Regions from separate parts of the Micromonospora sp. WMMD754 genome, predicted to be linked through region 2. Evidence: riboswitches for the same ligand, from Rfam matches in the RefSeq annotation. Region 2 holds a riboswitch; the other holds the start of a gene.

Region 1 (7,590 bases), 2.2 Mb from region 2:
CGGATCGACGGGCTGCGCCGTCCAGTGCAGGTTGACCGGCGCGGCGAGGACGCGCGCGATCGCCCACTCGACGTGCGAGCACACGGCGAGCGGGGTCGAGTGGACGTATACGACGCCACGCGTTGGCACGGTGACCTCCCGGTGAGCCGAGGTGCGTCTTCCCCTACGACCTCGTCACCCGAGTGGTCCCTGGCACACATGATGACCGCTGTGACAGGTGGTGCGCCAGCGAATCGGAAAATTCGCCGTGGCCGGGCGGCGGGAAATACCCGGGCGGCTGACCCGGTTGTGCACCCTGACGGCGCGACGACCAGCCAGGCGTCGGGTTCGTGTACAGTTCTCTGGGCGGTTCTGTGCCGCCGCACGTCTTCGCGGGCCGGCGCTCACCCCGGGCGTCACTCGCACAGCCCCCGGACGGATCCCGTCCCCACCGTACGTCTGCAAGGAGTACCTCCGTGGCGAGCAACACCTCTAAGACCGCGCGCGCGTCAGTCCGGGCCGGCCAGGCTGGCCAGGGTGGCGCCCTCAGCGTGCTGGGCGAGTTCAAGTACCTGATCCCGCTCAACGGCGGCAAGCACGCCTACGTGCGCAACCTGACCAACGGCAAGACCGCGCACCTGCGCACCGACTCCGACGCCTTCGTCGAGGAGATCCGCGTGCTGGCCGCCGCCGGCCACGCCGCCAAGATCCGCGCCGAGATCAACGGCCTTGCCGCGGCCCACCCGGGCCACGGTTGGGACGCCACCGAGAAGCGTCTCGTCGAGGCCGGCGTCTTCGAGGGCTGAGCGCCCTCACCCGCACCACCGGACCGCCCGTCGGGGATCACCCCGGCGGGCGGTTCCGCGTCTCCTCCTCCGGCAGCAGGGTGACCTCGCCGGTGGCCAGGTCGTAGAGCGCGCCCACCACGGCCAGCTCCCCCGCCGCCACCGGCCCGGCGAGCAGGTCGTCGGCGCGCAGCGCGGCCACCGTGCGCCGGACGTGGCGGCGGATCGCCAGCGGATGGGCGGCCGGGTCGTCCACGCCGACCTCGACCACCGCCGGCGCGATCCGGTCCACCACGTACGCCAGCGCGCCGGCGGGCCGCCGCCCGGTGCGCAGCGCGTCGACCGCCGAGCCCACCGCGCCGCAGCGCTCGTGGCCGAGCACCATCACCAGCCGTACGCCGAGCTGGCCCACCACGTACTCGATCGAGCCGCACACCGCCCGGTCCAGGACGTGCGCGCCGGTGCGGATCACACAGATCGACCCGAACGTCTGGTCGAAGATCGCCTCCAGCGGCACCCGGGAGTCGATGCAGCCCAGCAGCACCGCGTACGGCTGCTGGTCGCCGGAGGCCACCGCCGCGGCCGCCGTCACGTCGTGCCCGTGCAGCGGCTGGCCGCTGACGAACCGGCGGTTGCCGGTGAGCAGTTCGGCCAGGGCGGCCCGGGGGCTGCGGGCGGCGGGGGTGGCGGGCATGTCTCCAGCCTGGTCACCGTTCCGACCGGGCGGGGCCGGACGTCGAATCTTCTCCCCACCCCGGTTGCCGTGGTGTCATGGCGGGTAACGCCGGTGTTACCGCCGGGTCACTCCGGTGCGTGCGCCGGTCGGCCCGGGGGAGGTGGACGATGCCGGAGCATCGGGAACTGCGGCTCTCCGACGACGTGCGCCTGCACGTCACGGTCAGCGGACCGGTCGACGCCGAGGTCACCGTCGTCCTGCTGCACGGCTGGACGCTGGACGGGCGCAGCTGGCACCACCAGGTCGCCGAGCTGCGTGAGCGCTTCGCCGACCGGGTGCGCCTGGTGACCTACGACGCGCGCGGCCACGGCCGGTCGAGCTGCCTGGCGTTGCGCGACGCCACGCTGGCGCAGCTCGGCGACGACCTGGCGGCGGTGGTCGACGAGATCGTCCCGTCCGGGCCGGTCGTGCTGGTCGGGCACTCGATGGGTGGGATGACCGTGATGGAGTACGCCCATCGCCACCCCGACCGGTTCGCCGCACGCACCGCCGGCCTGGTCTTCGTCTCGACCACCGCCGAGGGGCACACGCACACGGTCTACGGGCTCTCGCCCCGCATCGCCCGGTTGATCCGCCTCGCCGAGACCACCGGCGCCGGGGTGCTGGCCCGCTGCGGCGGCTGGCGGCCCCCGCACGCGCTGCTGCGGGCGCTGCGCCCGAGCATCCGCTGGATGCTCTTCGGCGACCGCTGCGACCCGGCGGACATCCGGCTGGTCACCTCGGCGGTGGCGCACGCCACGCTGCGGTCGATCGGCGGGTTCCGCGCCTCGATCGGCGCCCAGCACCGGCTGGAGACGCTGACCGCGCTGGGCGGGCTGCCGGCGGCGGCGCTGGTCGGCGACCGGGACCGGCTCACCCCGCCGCCCTGCGCCGAGTCCATCGCGGCGGCGCTGCCGACCGCCGAGCTGACCGTCTGCCCCGGCGCCGGTCACATGTTGATGATGGAACGGCCGGACGCTGTCAACGCGGCCGTCGCCGGGGTGCTGGACCGGGTCCTCGCGGCGCCGGGCGCGGGTGGGGGCGACCCCGCCGCCGTCGCCGCCGTCACACCCTGACGGCCACCGTCGCGGTGCCACGCCGGGCCGCGGTGCGACGGCCCGGAAAACGGGTGGGAACGACCGGATAACGGGCAACCGCCGTGGACGCGGCCCCGGCCGGCGGCATGGCCCCGACGTCCGCGTTGCCGGCGGCCCGTACCCTCATTCAGCCCGTCGTGCCGTCCGACCCCAGGAGCACCGCGTTGACCGACCAGACCACGCTGGACCGGGAGATCGCCGCCGAGCAGCGGCATCTCGACCGGGTGTACGCCCGGCTGGCCGAACTGCGCCGGTCCGCGGCCGACGCCGAGCGGGAGGGGTACCGGCTGGCCCGGGTGGGCACCTTCGGCGCCCTGGTCGAGCGGGACGCGATGGTCTTCCACGCCGCCCAGCGGCGGCACGTGCTGGACGCCGAGCACGAGGGGCTGGTCTTCGGCCGGCTGGACCTGCGCACCGGGCAGGTGCTGCACGTGGGCCGGCTGGGCGTGCGCGCCGAGGACGCGGAGACGCTGGTGGTGGACTGGCGGGCGCCGGCCGCGGCGGCGTTCTACCAGGCCACGCCCGCCGAGCCGCGCGGCGTCGTCCGCCGGCGCACGATCCAGTCGGCCGCGGAGAAGGTCACCCGGATCGAGGACGACCTGCTCGATCCGGAGGCGGCCCCGGCGGACATGGCGGTGGTCGGCGACGGCGCGCTGCTGGCCACGCTGTCCCGGGCCACCGGCCGGGGCATGCGGGACATCGTCGCCACCATCCAGCGGGAGCAGGACGAGGCGATCCGCTCCCCCGCCGGCGGCGTCACGATCGTCTCCGGCGGCCCGGGCACCGGCAAGACGGCGGTGGCGCTGCACCGGGCCGCGTACCTGCTCTACTCCGACCGGGCCCGCTACGCCGGCGGCGGCATCCTGGTGGTCGGGCCGTCCGGCGTCTTCGTCGAGTACATCGCCTCGGTGCTGCCCTCGCTCGGCGAGGAGACGGCCACGCTGCACTCGCTGGGCTCGCTCTTCCCGGGGATGTCGGCGACCCGGACCGATCCGCCGGAGGTGGCCGCGGTGAAGGGGTCGCTGCGGATGCGCCGGGTGCTGGAGCGGGCGGTGCGGGACGCGGTGCCGGACTCCCCGGCGGAGTTGCGCCTGCTCTACCGCGGTGAGCTGCTGCGGCTGGAGCGGCCGGCGCTGGACGGCATCCGGGACCGGACGCTGACCCGGGGCGCGCGCCGCAACGAGGTGCGCCGGTCGGCGTTCGACGCGGTGCTCGCCGCGCTCTACGCGCAGGCCCGCACGCTGCGGGTGGGCCGGTTGCCGGAGCAGCCCGCGTTCGAGGACGAGATCATCGAGCGGCCGGAGTTCCGGGAGTTCCTCAAGGCCTGGTGGCCCCGGTTGCACCCGCGCCACGTGCTGGGGTGGCTCGCCCGCCCGGACCGGCTGCGCCGCTACGCCGGCGGGATCCTCTCCTCGGCCGAGATCCGGTCGCTCACCGAGGCGTACCGGTCGCTGGACGCCGACGGGCCGACCGTCGCCGACGTCGCGCTGCTGGACGAGCTGGACGCGTTGCTCGGCACTCCGGTGCGGCGGGCGAAGCCGAAGCGGGACCCCTACCAGCTGGCCGGCGGCGTCCGCGAGCTGAGCACGCACGCCGACCGGCAGCGCGCCGCCCGGGCGGCGGCCCGGGAGCGTCCGGTGGACTACCGCGACTACGCCCACGTGGTGGTGGACGAGTCGCAGGACGTCTCGCCGATGCAGTGGCGGATGATCGGGCGCCGGGGCCGGCTGGCGTCCTGGACGGTGGTCGGCGACCCGGCGCAGACCGCCTGGACCGGCGACCCGCAGGAGCTGGACCGGGCCCGCGACCAGGCGCTGGGCCGGCGTAAGCGGCACCGCTACGAGCTGACCACCAACTACCGCAACTCGGCGGAGATCTTCGCGGTGGCGGCGGCGGAGATCCGCCGGCTGTATCCGGACCTGACGCTGCCCGACGCGGTGCGTTCCACCGGCGTGCCGCCGGTCGAGCGTACGGTGCCCGCCGCCGAGCTGCCGGCGAGCACCGTCGAGGCGGCCCGGGTCCTGCTGGGCGAGGTGGAGGGCACCGTCGGCGTGATCACGCCGGTGCCGCGCCGGGACGAGGTGGCCGGCTGGCTGGACGGCCTCGGCGCCGGCCGGCTCCAGGTCGTGACCAGCCTGCAGGCCAAGGGCATGGAGTACGACGGCGTGGTGCTGGTCGCGCCGAGCGAGATCCGGGCCGACCCCGGCTCGGGGGTGCGCACGCTCTACGTCGCGTTGTCCCGGGCCACCCAGCGCCTCACCACGCTCGACCCGACCGGGTGATCCACCCTCACTTGCACACATAGCGATGTGAACATACATTGGGCCTGGCCGGGGTGCGGGAGGGAAGGGTGTGTGCGTGGGCGCAGGTCATGACCACAGCGGTGCGGTGACCAACGCGGCGCACCGCCACCGGGGCCGGCTCTGGGCGGCGTTCGCGCTGCTCACCGCCCTCATGCTGGTCGAGGCGGTGGCCGCCTTCGCGACCGGTTCGCTCGCGCTGCTCTCCGACGCCGGGCACATGTTCACCGACGTGCTCGGCATCGGCATGGCACTGGCCGCGATCACCGCCACCCGGCGCGCCACCACCGATCCGCAGCGCACGTTCGGCCTCTACCGGCTGGAGGTCCTCGCGGCGCTGGCGAACGCGGTGCTGCTCGGCGCGGTCGCGGTCTACGTCCTGGTCGAGGCGGTACGCCGGTTCGGTGACCCGCCGGAGGTGCTGGCCGGCCCGATGCTCGTGGTGGCGGTGCTCGGCCTGCTCGCCAACGTCGGCGCCTTCGCGCTGCTGCGCTCCGGGGCGCAGGAGAGCATCAACCTGCGCGGCGCGTACCTGGAGGTGCTCGGCGACCTGCTCGGCTCGCTCGGGGTGATCGGCGCCGCGCTGGTCATCGCGGTCACCGACTGGTGGTGGGCCGACCCGTTGGTGGCCGTGGCGATCGGTCTGTTCATCCTGCCCCGCACCTGGCGGCTCGGCCGGGCGGCGGTGCGGATCCTGGTGCAGGCCGCGCCGGAACACCTCCAGGTGACCGCGGTGCACGACCGGCTGGCCGCCGTGCCGGGCGTGGCGGAGGTGCACGACCTGCACGTCTGGACGCTGACCTCGGGCATGGAGGTGGCCTCGGCGCACCTGACCACCGATCCCGGCGCCGAGGTCGCCACCGTGCTGGCCGCCGCCCGGGCCGCCCTGCACGAGGACTTCTCGATCGATCACGCCACGTTGCAGATCGAACCCGGAGCGTCGGCCGGAGCGTGCGGCCCGACCGAGTGGTAATTAGGGCAAACTTAAATCTCGGCCGCTATTGTGGCGTAATGCCGGCTTTGCCGGGATCACCGCTCCGGGCGACGGAGCCGGCCCCGGGCAACGCCGGTAGGCTCGGTCGCGGCCACACCGCGGGCGCCATCCCGGCGCCGGTGGAGCGGCCGTCGCCTAATCGCCCGCAGGGCGAGCCGGGGAACCACGTACGTGGGGTGCATCCGCGTCAGCGGTAGGGATCTTCCGTCCCGAACCCGTCAGCTAACCCGGTCGGCGGTTGACGGAAGGACATGTGAATGCCCCCAGTGGCACCTGTACGACGGACGGCCGCCCGGATGGCGGCCCTGCTCGTCGCGATGCTGACCCTCGGCGTCGTGACCGTGCCGGCCTCCCCCGCCGCGGCGACGTGGTCGGCCTCCCCGACCGGCCTGCGCGCCGCCCCCGGCGGTGACGACGAGGGCGGCACGCCCGAACTGCGCGCCCAACTCGACGCGGCCAGCAAGGGCTGGCTGGAGGCCAAGGCCGCGCTGAGCCGGTCGGTGGCCCGGCAGAAGCAGCTCACCGAGCGACTCGACGCGGTCGGCGCCGAACTGGCCGTACGCGACGCCAAGGTCGGCGAGATCGCCGAGGTGGCGTACCGCACCGGCCGGATGGGCACCGCCGCGGCCCTGCTCGGCAGCAGCAGCCCGGAGGGCTTCATGGACCGGGCGGCGGCGCTGGAGCAGGTCGCCGCGCACGAGGACCGGACGCTGCGCGACCTGATCACCACCCGGGACGAGGCGACCCGGACCCGCGCCGCGCTCGACGGCGAGATCCGGGAGCAGCGCAAGCAGGTCACGGTGATGGCCAAGCGCAAGCAGCAGGCCGAGCGGGCGCTGGAGGTGGCGAACGACCGGCCGTCCGCCGGCAGCGGCGGCGTCCGGGGCACCTCGACGGCGAACGCGACGCCGGCCAAGCGCAACTCCGACGGCTCCTGGCCGGCGGAGTCGTGCAGCGTCAACGACCCGACGCCGGCCGACGGCTGCATCACCCCGCGCACCCTGCACGCGCTCAACCAGGCCAAGGCCGCCGGCTTCACCCGGTACGTCTCCTGCCACCGGCCCAGCGGCTCCGGCGAGCACCCGAAGGGACGCGCCTGCGACTTCGCCGCCCAGAAGAACGGCTTCGGCGGGGTGGCCAGCGGCGGCGACAGGACGTACGGCAACAACCTGGCCGCGTACTTCGTGCGCAACGCCGACCCGCTCGCCGTGCTCTACGTGATCTGGTTCAAGCAGATCTGGCTGCCCAGCAGCGGCTGGAAGTCCTACAGCGGCGGCAACGGCGACCCGTCCAGCGACCACACCAACCACGTGCACCTGTCGGTCTACTGAGCACTACGCTCCCCGACGTACCCCGGGCGTCGTCGCGCGGCCCACGACGTGGGCCGCGCGACGGCCGACGATCGGTGGCATGAGACGACTCTCCCCCGGCGGACGCAAGGCGCTGCTCACCGCGCACCTGGTCACCTCGCTCGGCTGGCTCGGCGTCGACCTGGGGCTGCTCGCGCTGGGCGTGGCCGGGCTGCGCGGCGCCGACCCGGAGGTCGTCTACCCCGCCGCGGCCTTGCTGGTCACCTGGCTGTTCGCGCCGCTGAGCGTCGCGGTCTGGCTGATCGGGGTGGCCAGCGCGCTGCTCACCCCGTGGGGGCTGCTGCGGTGGCGGTGGGTGCTGGTGAAGTTCGCGCTCACCACCGTGATGCTCGGGCTGGTGCTGCTCCTGC
Region 2 (7,590 bases):
CCGGCGGCCTCCGCGCCGGTCGCCGCCCGCGCGACCTCCTCGGGTACGTCGAGACCGCGCTCCCCCAGCAGCCGTGCCCGACCGACCACCACGCTGCGGCCGTCGACCGTGCCGGTCACGCCGAGCCCTTCGGCGTTGGCGAAGTCGGTGACGGCCGGCAGCGGCCCGGCGTCGACCGCCGCCTCGGCCACCGCCCGGGCGATCGGGTGCTCGGAGGCCGCCTCCAGCGCGCCGGCCAGCCGGAGCAGTTCCCCGGCGTCCTCGCCGCCGGCGGGCAGCACCTCGGCCAGCGCCATCCGCCCGGTGGTGACGGTGCCGGTCTTGTCCAGCACCACGGTGTCGACCTGTCGGGTGGACTCCAGCACCTCCGGCCCCTTGATCAGCACGCCGAGCTGCGCGCCGCGCCCGGTGCCGACCAGCAGCGCGGTCGGGGTGGCCAGGCCGAGCGCGCAGGGGCAGGCGATGATGAGCACGGCCACGGCGGCGGTGAACGCGGCGGTCGGACCGGCGCCGGTGCCGAGCCACCAGCCCAGCGTGCCGGCGGCCAGGGCGATCACGATCGGCACGAAGACCCCGGAGATCCGATCGGCCAGCCGCTGCACGGCCGCCTTGCCGGTCTGCGCCTGCTCCACCAGCCGGGCCATCTGGGCGAGCTGGGTGTCCCCGCCGACCCGGGTGGCGCGGACCACCAGCCGGCCACCGGCGTTGACGGTCGCGCCCACCACGGCGTCGCCCGGCCCGACCTCGACCGGCACCGACTCGCCGGTGAGCATGCTGGCGTCGACCGCGGAGGTGCCCTCCTCGACCACCCCGTCGGTGGCGACCTTCTCCCCGGGCCGGACCACGAACCGGTCGGAGACCGCGAGCTGGTCGACCGGGATCCGGGTCTCCTGCCCGCCGCGCAGCACCGCCACGTCCTTCGCGCCCAGTTCGAGCAGGGCACGCAGGGCGGAGCCGGCGGTGCGCTTGGCACGGGCCTCGAAGTAACGCCCGGCCAGGATGAAGACGGTCACCCCGGCGGCGGCCTCCAGGTAGATGTTGCCGGCGCCGTCGCCCCGGGTGATGTCGAAGCGGAACGGGTGCGTCATCCCGGGCATACCCGCGTCGCCGAGGAAGAGCGCCCAGAGCGACCAGCCGAACGCGGCCAGCGTGCCGAGCGAGACCAGGGTGTCCATGGTCGCCGCGCCGTGGCGCAGGTTGACCAGCGCGGCCCGGTGGAACGGCAGCCCGCCCCACACCACCACCGGAGCGGCCAGCGTGAGCGAGGCCCACTGCCAGTGGTCGAACTGCCAGGCCGGCACCATGGCCAGCACGATCACCGGCAGGGTCAGCACCGCCGAGACCCACAACCGGGTACGCGCCCCGCGCAGTTCGTCCACCGGCTCGGCGCTCATGGTCGCGTCCGCCCGGGCGGGCGGCGGCGGCACCGCGGCCGTGTAGCCGGTCTTCTCCACGGTGGCGATCAGGTCGTCCGGCGTGACCTCGTCGGCGTACCGGACGGTGGCCTTCTCGGTGGCGTAGTTCACCGTGGCCTCGACGCCGTCCATCCGGTTGAGCTTCTTCTCGATCCGGGCGGCGCACGACGCGCAGGTCATGCCGCCGATCGCGAGTTCGATCAGGTTCGGCGCGGTCGGAAGCGTCTTTCCCGTGGTGGTCATCGCGGCACCTCCCCGGTCAACTGTGCCCGTGCCCCGGGGTGCCGTGTCCGGCGTCCGGGGTCGGTGCGGTGGTGGTCGCCGGCCCGGTGGGCGCCGGCGGGGCCTGGTCGCCGGCCACGACGGTGAACTCGGCGGTGTGCACCGCGTCGCCGTGCCGGAAGTCCAGGTAGAGACGGTACGCGCCGACCGACGGCACCTCCGCCGCGAACGTGATCGCCGGTCCGGCCGGCGTGCGCCCGTCGCCGGGCGTGCCCTCCGGGTGCACGTGCAGGTAGGCCAGGTCACCCTGGCGCAGCGCCACCAGGTGGCCGTACGCCCCGAGGTAGGGCTGGAGGTCGGTGACCGGCCGGCCGTCCCGGCTGACCGAGAGCGTGAGCCGGCTGGTGCGGCCGGGCTCCGGCGCGCCGGTGAGCGTGACGGTGTAGCCGTCGACCGTGGTGCTGGTGGCCGGTGGCGGCAACGGTCGCGCGGCCAGCGTGCCGGGGACGGTGACGTCGACGCCGAGCGTCAACGGCTCCCCGCCGGTCGGGGTGAAGTCGGCGAACGCCCGCCACACGCCCGGCCCGGCGAGCGGTGAGGCGACCCGCCAGGTGCCGTCGTCGGCCAGCTCCGGGTGCACGTGCCGGAAGCCGGAGAGGTCGCGGCGGGCGACGATCAGGTGCATGCGCTTGTCGTGGGCCACGTCGTAGCGGGTGACCGGCCGGCCGTCCGGGCCGGTGATCCGGAACGCGAACTGCCCCTCGGGCGCAGCCGTCGGCTGGAACGTGTAGCCGCGCTCGGAGACGAGCAGCCCGCCGGGCAGGCGGGCGGCCGCCTCCCCGGCGTGACCCTGGTCGCCGTGGCCGGCGTCGGTGTCGTCGTGGCGGGTGTCGGCGGCCGGGGCGTCGGGACCGGCCACGTGACCGATCCCGTACGCCGCGCCGAACACCGCCACGAGGCCGAGGGCGAAGCCGCTCAGCTTCGTCGCCGTGTTCATGGTGTCTCCTCGTGTCGTCGGGTCCGCGGACCCGTCACGCCCCGACGAGGTCGTAACCGGCCTCGTCCACGGCGGCGCGTACGGCGTCCGCATCCAGCGGGCTCCGGCTGGTGACGGTGACCCGGCCGGTGGCCAGGTCGATCTGGACGTCGGTGACGTCCGGCAGTGCGCTCAGCTCGGTGCTCACCGCGGTGACGCAGTGCCCGCAGGTCATGCCCCGCACCTGGTAGGTGGTCTCCATCGCGTCCCTCCGATCCCATACCCCCCTGGGGTACTCATGGCACGTTAGCATACCCCCGAGGGGTACGCTATCCTCGATCTCATGACCACGCCGCCCACCCCGACCCGGGGCTACACCGCCAGCAAGGACCAGCTCCTCGCCCGGCTCCGCCGCATCGAGGGTCAGGTCCGGGGCATCGAGAAGATGGTCGAGGACGACCGCTACTGCATCGACGTGCTGACCCAGATCTCGGCCATCCAGGCCGCGCTGGACAAGGTCGGCCTGGGCCTGCTGGACGGGCACGCCCGGCACTGCATGCACGAGGGGGCCGCCGAGGGCCGGGCCGACGAGATGGCGTCCGAGATGATGGCCGCCGTCGGCCGCCTGATGAAGCGCGGCTGACCGGGACCTCCGACCCCCGGAACGGGCCGCCCGACCCGGTCCGCCGACCGGCCGGGAGACGTACCGTCGAGGTGGCCGGGGCCGGCGGTCGCGCCGCCCCGGAGCCGACGGACGGAGGGCGGCCGGATGATGTGGTCGGGCCCGATGATGGGCTGGATGTGGATCTGGTCCCTGCTGGTGCTGGCGGTGCTGGCGGGGCTCGTCTGGTTCGTGGTGCGGATGCCCGGCCCGGACCGCGCGTCGCCCGGCACGGCCCGGCGCATTCTCGACGAGCGGTACGCCCGCGGCGAGATCGACGAGGACGACTACCGACGTCGACGCGCCGGCCTGGCCTGATCCGGCGTCCACCGGCGGCGCGGGCCGCCCTGGATACCATGGCCGGGCGACGACCCGGGCGTGATCCCCACGCGTCCGCGCCGGCCCCGGTGACCCGACCGGTCCGGTGACCCGGTTCCGCCGCGACCGTTGGGAGAGACGCCGTGGGCGCCGATCACACCCGTCCCGCAGCCGCCGCGCCGCCGGGCGTACGCCGGCTCCTGATCGCCACCGTGGTGCCGCTCTTCGTGCTCACCGTGATCGCGGCGCTGGTGCTCTGGCCCCGGGCGGACCGCGACCCGGTGGACGGCGGCGCGGACGTGCCGCGCTACCACGGCACGGTGACCCGGGTGGTGACCGAGCCCTGCCCGCCGACGCCCGAGTCGCCCGAGGGCGACACCGGCGGCCCCTGCGGCACCGTGACCGTCGCCGCCGAGCAGGGGCCGGACGCGGGCCGGCAGGTCGAGACGCCGGTCCCCACCGGACCCGGCGCGCCCCGGGTCGCGGTCGGTGACGAGGTGATCCTGGTCGAGCTGGTCGACCCGGGCGACCCGTCGGTGAAGACCTACAACATCGCCGAGCACCAGCGCGGTACGCCGCTGATCTGGCTGGTGGCCCTCTTCGCCGCCGCGATCGTGGCGTTCGGCCGCTGGCGCGGGCTGGCCGCGCTGGGCGGGCTGGTGGCCAGCTTCGCCATCCTGCTCGGCTTCGTGCTCCCCGGCATCGGCGCCGGGCAGTCGCCGCTGCTGGTGGCGATCGTCGGCGCCGCACTGATCATGTTCGTGGTGCTCTACCTGACCCACGGGATCACCGCGCAGACGTCGGTGGCGGTGCTGGGCACGCTCGGCAGCCTGGTGATCACCGGAGTGCTGGGCACGGTGGCCACCGCCGCCACCCACCTGACCGGCTTCGGCAGCGAGGACGCCACCACGCTGTCGATGTTCCAGGGTGACGTGGACCTGCACGGACTGCTGCTGGCCGGCATCATCATCGGTTCGCTCGGCGTGCTGGACGACGTCACCGTCACCCAGGCGGCCACCGTCACCGAGCTGGCGCACGCCAACCCAGGGCTGTCCCGACGGCAGCTCTACCGGGCGGCCACCCGGGTGGGCCGGGCGCACATCGCGTCCACCGTCAACACCATCGTGCTGGCGTACGCGGGCGCCTCGCTGCCGCTGCTGCTCCTGCTGGTCGCCGACTCCCGCCCGGTGGGTCAGCTGCTCACCAGCGAGTTCCTCGCCCAGGAGATCGTCCGTAGCGCGGTGGCCACGCTGGGCCTGATCGCCGCCGTACCGCTGACCACCGCGCTGGCCGCGGTCGTGACCACCGCCGGTCGCGCCGGGCGGGCCGCCGGACCCGCGACGCCCCGGCCGCCGTCGCCCCGGGAGGACGCGTGGGAGGCGCTCGGCGAGGGCCGGTCCGGCGGGGGCAGGAGCACGGAGGCCGCATGGTGACACTGCGCAGCGTGACGGCCGATTCCAAACGCGATGCTGGTCACGCTGGGCGGTGGCGAATTCTCGCGATTGGTCGGCTTCCGGACGTAGATCCCCGGGAGTGGTCTCGGGTAACCTCGCTGCCGGTCACCGCCGAAGGCGCGCACCGGCGCCTGCGGTGCCGCCGCCCAATCGCCTCCGGGCGAGCCGGGGAACCAGGTACATGGGGTGAATCCGCGCCAGCGGAAGGGGCCGCTTCCGTCCCGAACCCGTCAGCTAACCCGGTCGGCGGTCGACGGAAGGGAACACTGTGACGGCACCCCTGCGCCGCTGGCTGACACCCGTGGTGGCCGTGCTCGCCGCTCTTGCCGTGCTGGCCGGGCCGACGCCGGCCTCGGCGGCCCCCGGCACCGCCGCCCCGAACCCCTCGGGCCACTCGGAGGACGACGACCCACCGCTGATCAGCGAGGCCGTCACCGCCGCCAACCGCGCCTACCTCCAGGCCAAGTCGAAGTTGGACACGTCCCGCAAGCGGCAGCTCCAGCTCGCGCTGGAGGTGAAGGCGGCGCAGAACCAGCTCGACGCGCTCAGCCCGCAGGTGAGCGAGATCGCGGCACAGTCCTACCGGACCGGTCGCGTCGGCGCCATGGCGATGCTGCTGGAGAGCGACTCCCCCGACTCGTTCGTCCAGCGGGCCAGCGCCCTCGACGAGCTGAACCTGTTCAACGCGCAGCGACTCGCCGCCATCAACGAGGTGAAGGGCCGCGCCGAGCGGGCCAAGATCGCGCTCGACGCCGAGGTGCGGGAGCAGGAGAAGCAGGCGAACGCGATGGCCCGCGAGAAGGTCGAGGCGCAGAAGGCGCTGAAGCTGGTCGGCGGGCTGGACTTCACCGGTGGCCTGGTCTCGGCCACCTCGCCGGTTGCCAAGATCGGCCCCGGCCGCACCGCCGACGGCGGGTGGAAGTCCGAGTCGTGCAGTGAGAACGACCCGACCACCTCGGGCTGCGTCACGCCGCGCACCCTGCACGCGTACAAGGAGGTCAAGCGCGCCGGGTTCAACCGCTTCGTGGGCTGCTACCGCCCCGGCGGGCCGTGGGAGCACCCCAAGGGCAAGGCGTGCGACTGGTCGTTGCAGAACAGCGGCTTCGCACCGTGGCACAACAACGACACCCGCCGGTACGGCAACGAGGTGGCCGCCTTCCTCATCCGCAACGCCGACCGGCTGGGCATCTACTACGTGATCTGGAACCGGCAGATCTGGTTCCCGGCGACCGGCTGGAGTTCCTACAGCGGGCCCTCCAACCACACCGACCACGTGCACATGTCGCTGCTCTGACGCGCGCGTACGACAAAGGGGCCGCCCGTGGGCGGCCCCTTTCGCGTATCCGTTTCCCGGTCAGCCGGCGAGCGCCGCGTCCGCCGACGCGGCCGGTGACGGCAGCGGGGCCGGCGACTGCGCCACCGTCCGGACCTCGCCGCCACTGAGCCGGTACGACATGCCGACCACCGCGCAGGCCCCGCCGGCCACCTTCGCGGCGAGCACCGAGGAGCGGGCCAGCAGGGTCTCCACCGTCTGGGCGATGTGCACGTCGATGATGCCGTCGAGATCCTCGACTCCCTGGCGACCGGCCCGGAGCAGGCTGGGTGAGACGGCGTCCACCACCGCGCCCAGGTGTCCGGCCGGGGCGGAGCCGGTGCGGACCGCCTCGCGGGCCGCCTGGACCGCGCCGCACGAGTCGTGGCCGAGCACCACCACCAGCGGCGTGCCGAGCACGGTGACCGCGTACTCCACGCTGCCCAGCACCTCCGGGCCGGCGGTGTGGCCGGCGGTACGCACCACGAAGAGGTCACCGAGGCCGCGGTCGAAGATGATCTCGGCGGCGAGTCGCGAGTCGGAGCACCCGACGATCACCGCGAACGGGTGCTGACCGTCGGCGACCGCCGCCCGGTGCCCGGCGTCCTGGTTCGGGTGCTGCGGCACACCGGTGACGAACCGGTGGTTACCGGCACGCAGTTCGGCGAGTGCCTCGTCGGGGGTGGTCGGGATCATGCTGCTCACCTCGTCCTCGCGGAGCCGTCAGGCCGGCCGGCGGCGGTGTCGGCCCCGCGACCCACCGTCACACGCGACCCATGGCACGTCAAGATTTCGTGATACGCATTTCATACGTCACCCTCGTCGACCGTGCCGGGTCGGGGCGACGACGGAAGGAGCCATACGATGACCACCATGGCGACCACACCGGCCGAGGACGGGAGCCGCAAGAACTGGACCTTCCTCACCAATCACGGGCACGTCCTGCTGGCCATCGCGCGCAACCCCACCGCGCGCCTGCGGGACGTGGCCGACGAGGTGGGCGTCACCGAGCGGGCGGCCCAGGCCATCGTCGCCGACCTGGAGGCCGGTGGTTACCTCCGCCGCACCCGGGTGGGCCGGCGCAACGAATACACGGTCAACCCGAACGGGCGCTTCCGGCACCCGGCGGAGGCCGACCAGCAGGTCGGTGCGCTGCTCGACCTGTTCGGCGCCGAGCCGACCGGCGACACCGCCGAACACTGACCGTCCTCGCGCGACCGCCCGTTCCCACG

What was found. A riboswitch is a leader RNA that binds a small molecule or an ion and turns the genes downstream of it on or off. The one in region 2 is predicted to bind cyclic di-AMP.
Region 1: it holds a riboswitch for cyclic di-AMP, as region 2 does, so the genes downstream of both, ACN27B_RS01930 (coiled-coil domain-containing protein) here and ACN27B_RS12625 (coiled-coil domain-containing protein) in region 2, are expected to answer to the same signal.

The regions. Positions count from the first base shown of each region.
Region 1 covers NZ_CP186058.1:420,093-427,682, forward strand. Annotated here, with positions in the region: gene ACN27B_RS01900 (DUF3145 domain-containing protein) at 1-129, opposite strand, end outside; gene ACN27B_RS01905 (hypothetical protein) at 456-785, shown strand; gene ACN27B_RS01910 (carbonic anhydrase) at 823-1,458, opposite strand; gene ACN27B_RS01915 (alpha/beta fold hydrolase) at 1,608-2,555, shown strand; gene ACN27B_RS01920 (HelD family protein) at 2,741-4,858, shown strand; gene ACN27B_RS01925 (cation diffusion facilitator family transporter) at 4,935-5,849, shown strand; cyclic di-AMP (ydaO/yuaA leader) riboswitch at 5,993-6,123, shown strand; gene ACN27B_RS01930 (coiled-coil domain-containing protein) at 6,128-7,201, shown strand; gene ACN27B_RS01935 (hypothetical protein) at 7,281-7,590, shown strand, end outside.
Region 2 covers NZ_CP186058.1:2,584,417-2,592,006, reverse strand. Annotated here, with positions in the region: gene ACN27B_RS12655 (heavy metal translocating P-type ATPase) at 1-1,658, opposite strand, end outside; gene ACN27B_RS12650 (hypothetical protein) at 1,675-2,634, opposite strand; gene ACN27B_RS12645 (heavy-metal-associated domain-containing protein) at 2,669-2,875, opposite strand; gene ACN27B_RS12640 (metal-sensitive transcriptional regulator) at 2,957-3,256, shown strand; gene ACN27B_RS12635 (SHOCT domain-containing protein) at 3,413-3,592, shown strand; gene ACN27B_RS12630 (YibE/F family protein) at 3,736-5,025, shown strand; cyclic di-AMP (ydaO/yuaA leader) riboswitch at 5,180-5,310, shown strand; gene ACN27B_RS12625 (coiled-coil domain-containing protein) at 5,315-6,340, shown strand; gene ACN27B_RS12620 (carbonic anhydrase) at 6,401-7,054, opposite strand; gene ACN27B_RS12615 (helix-turn-helix transcriptional regulator) at 7,223-7,561, shown strand.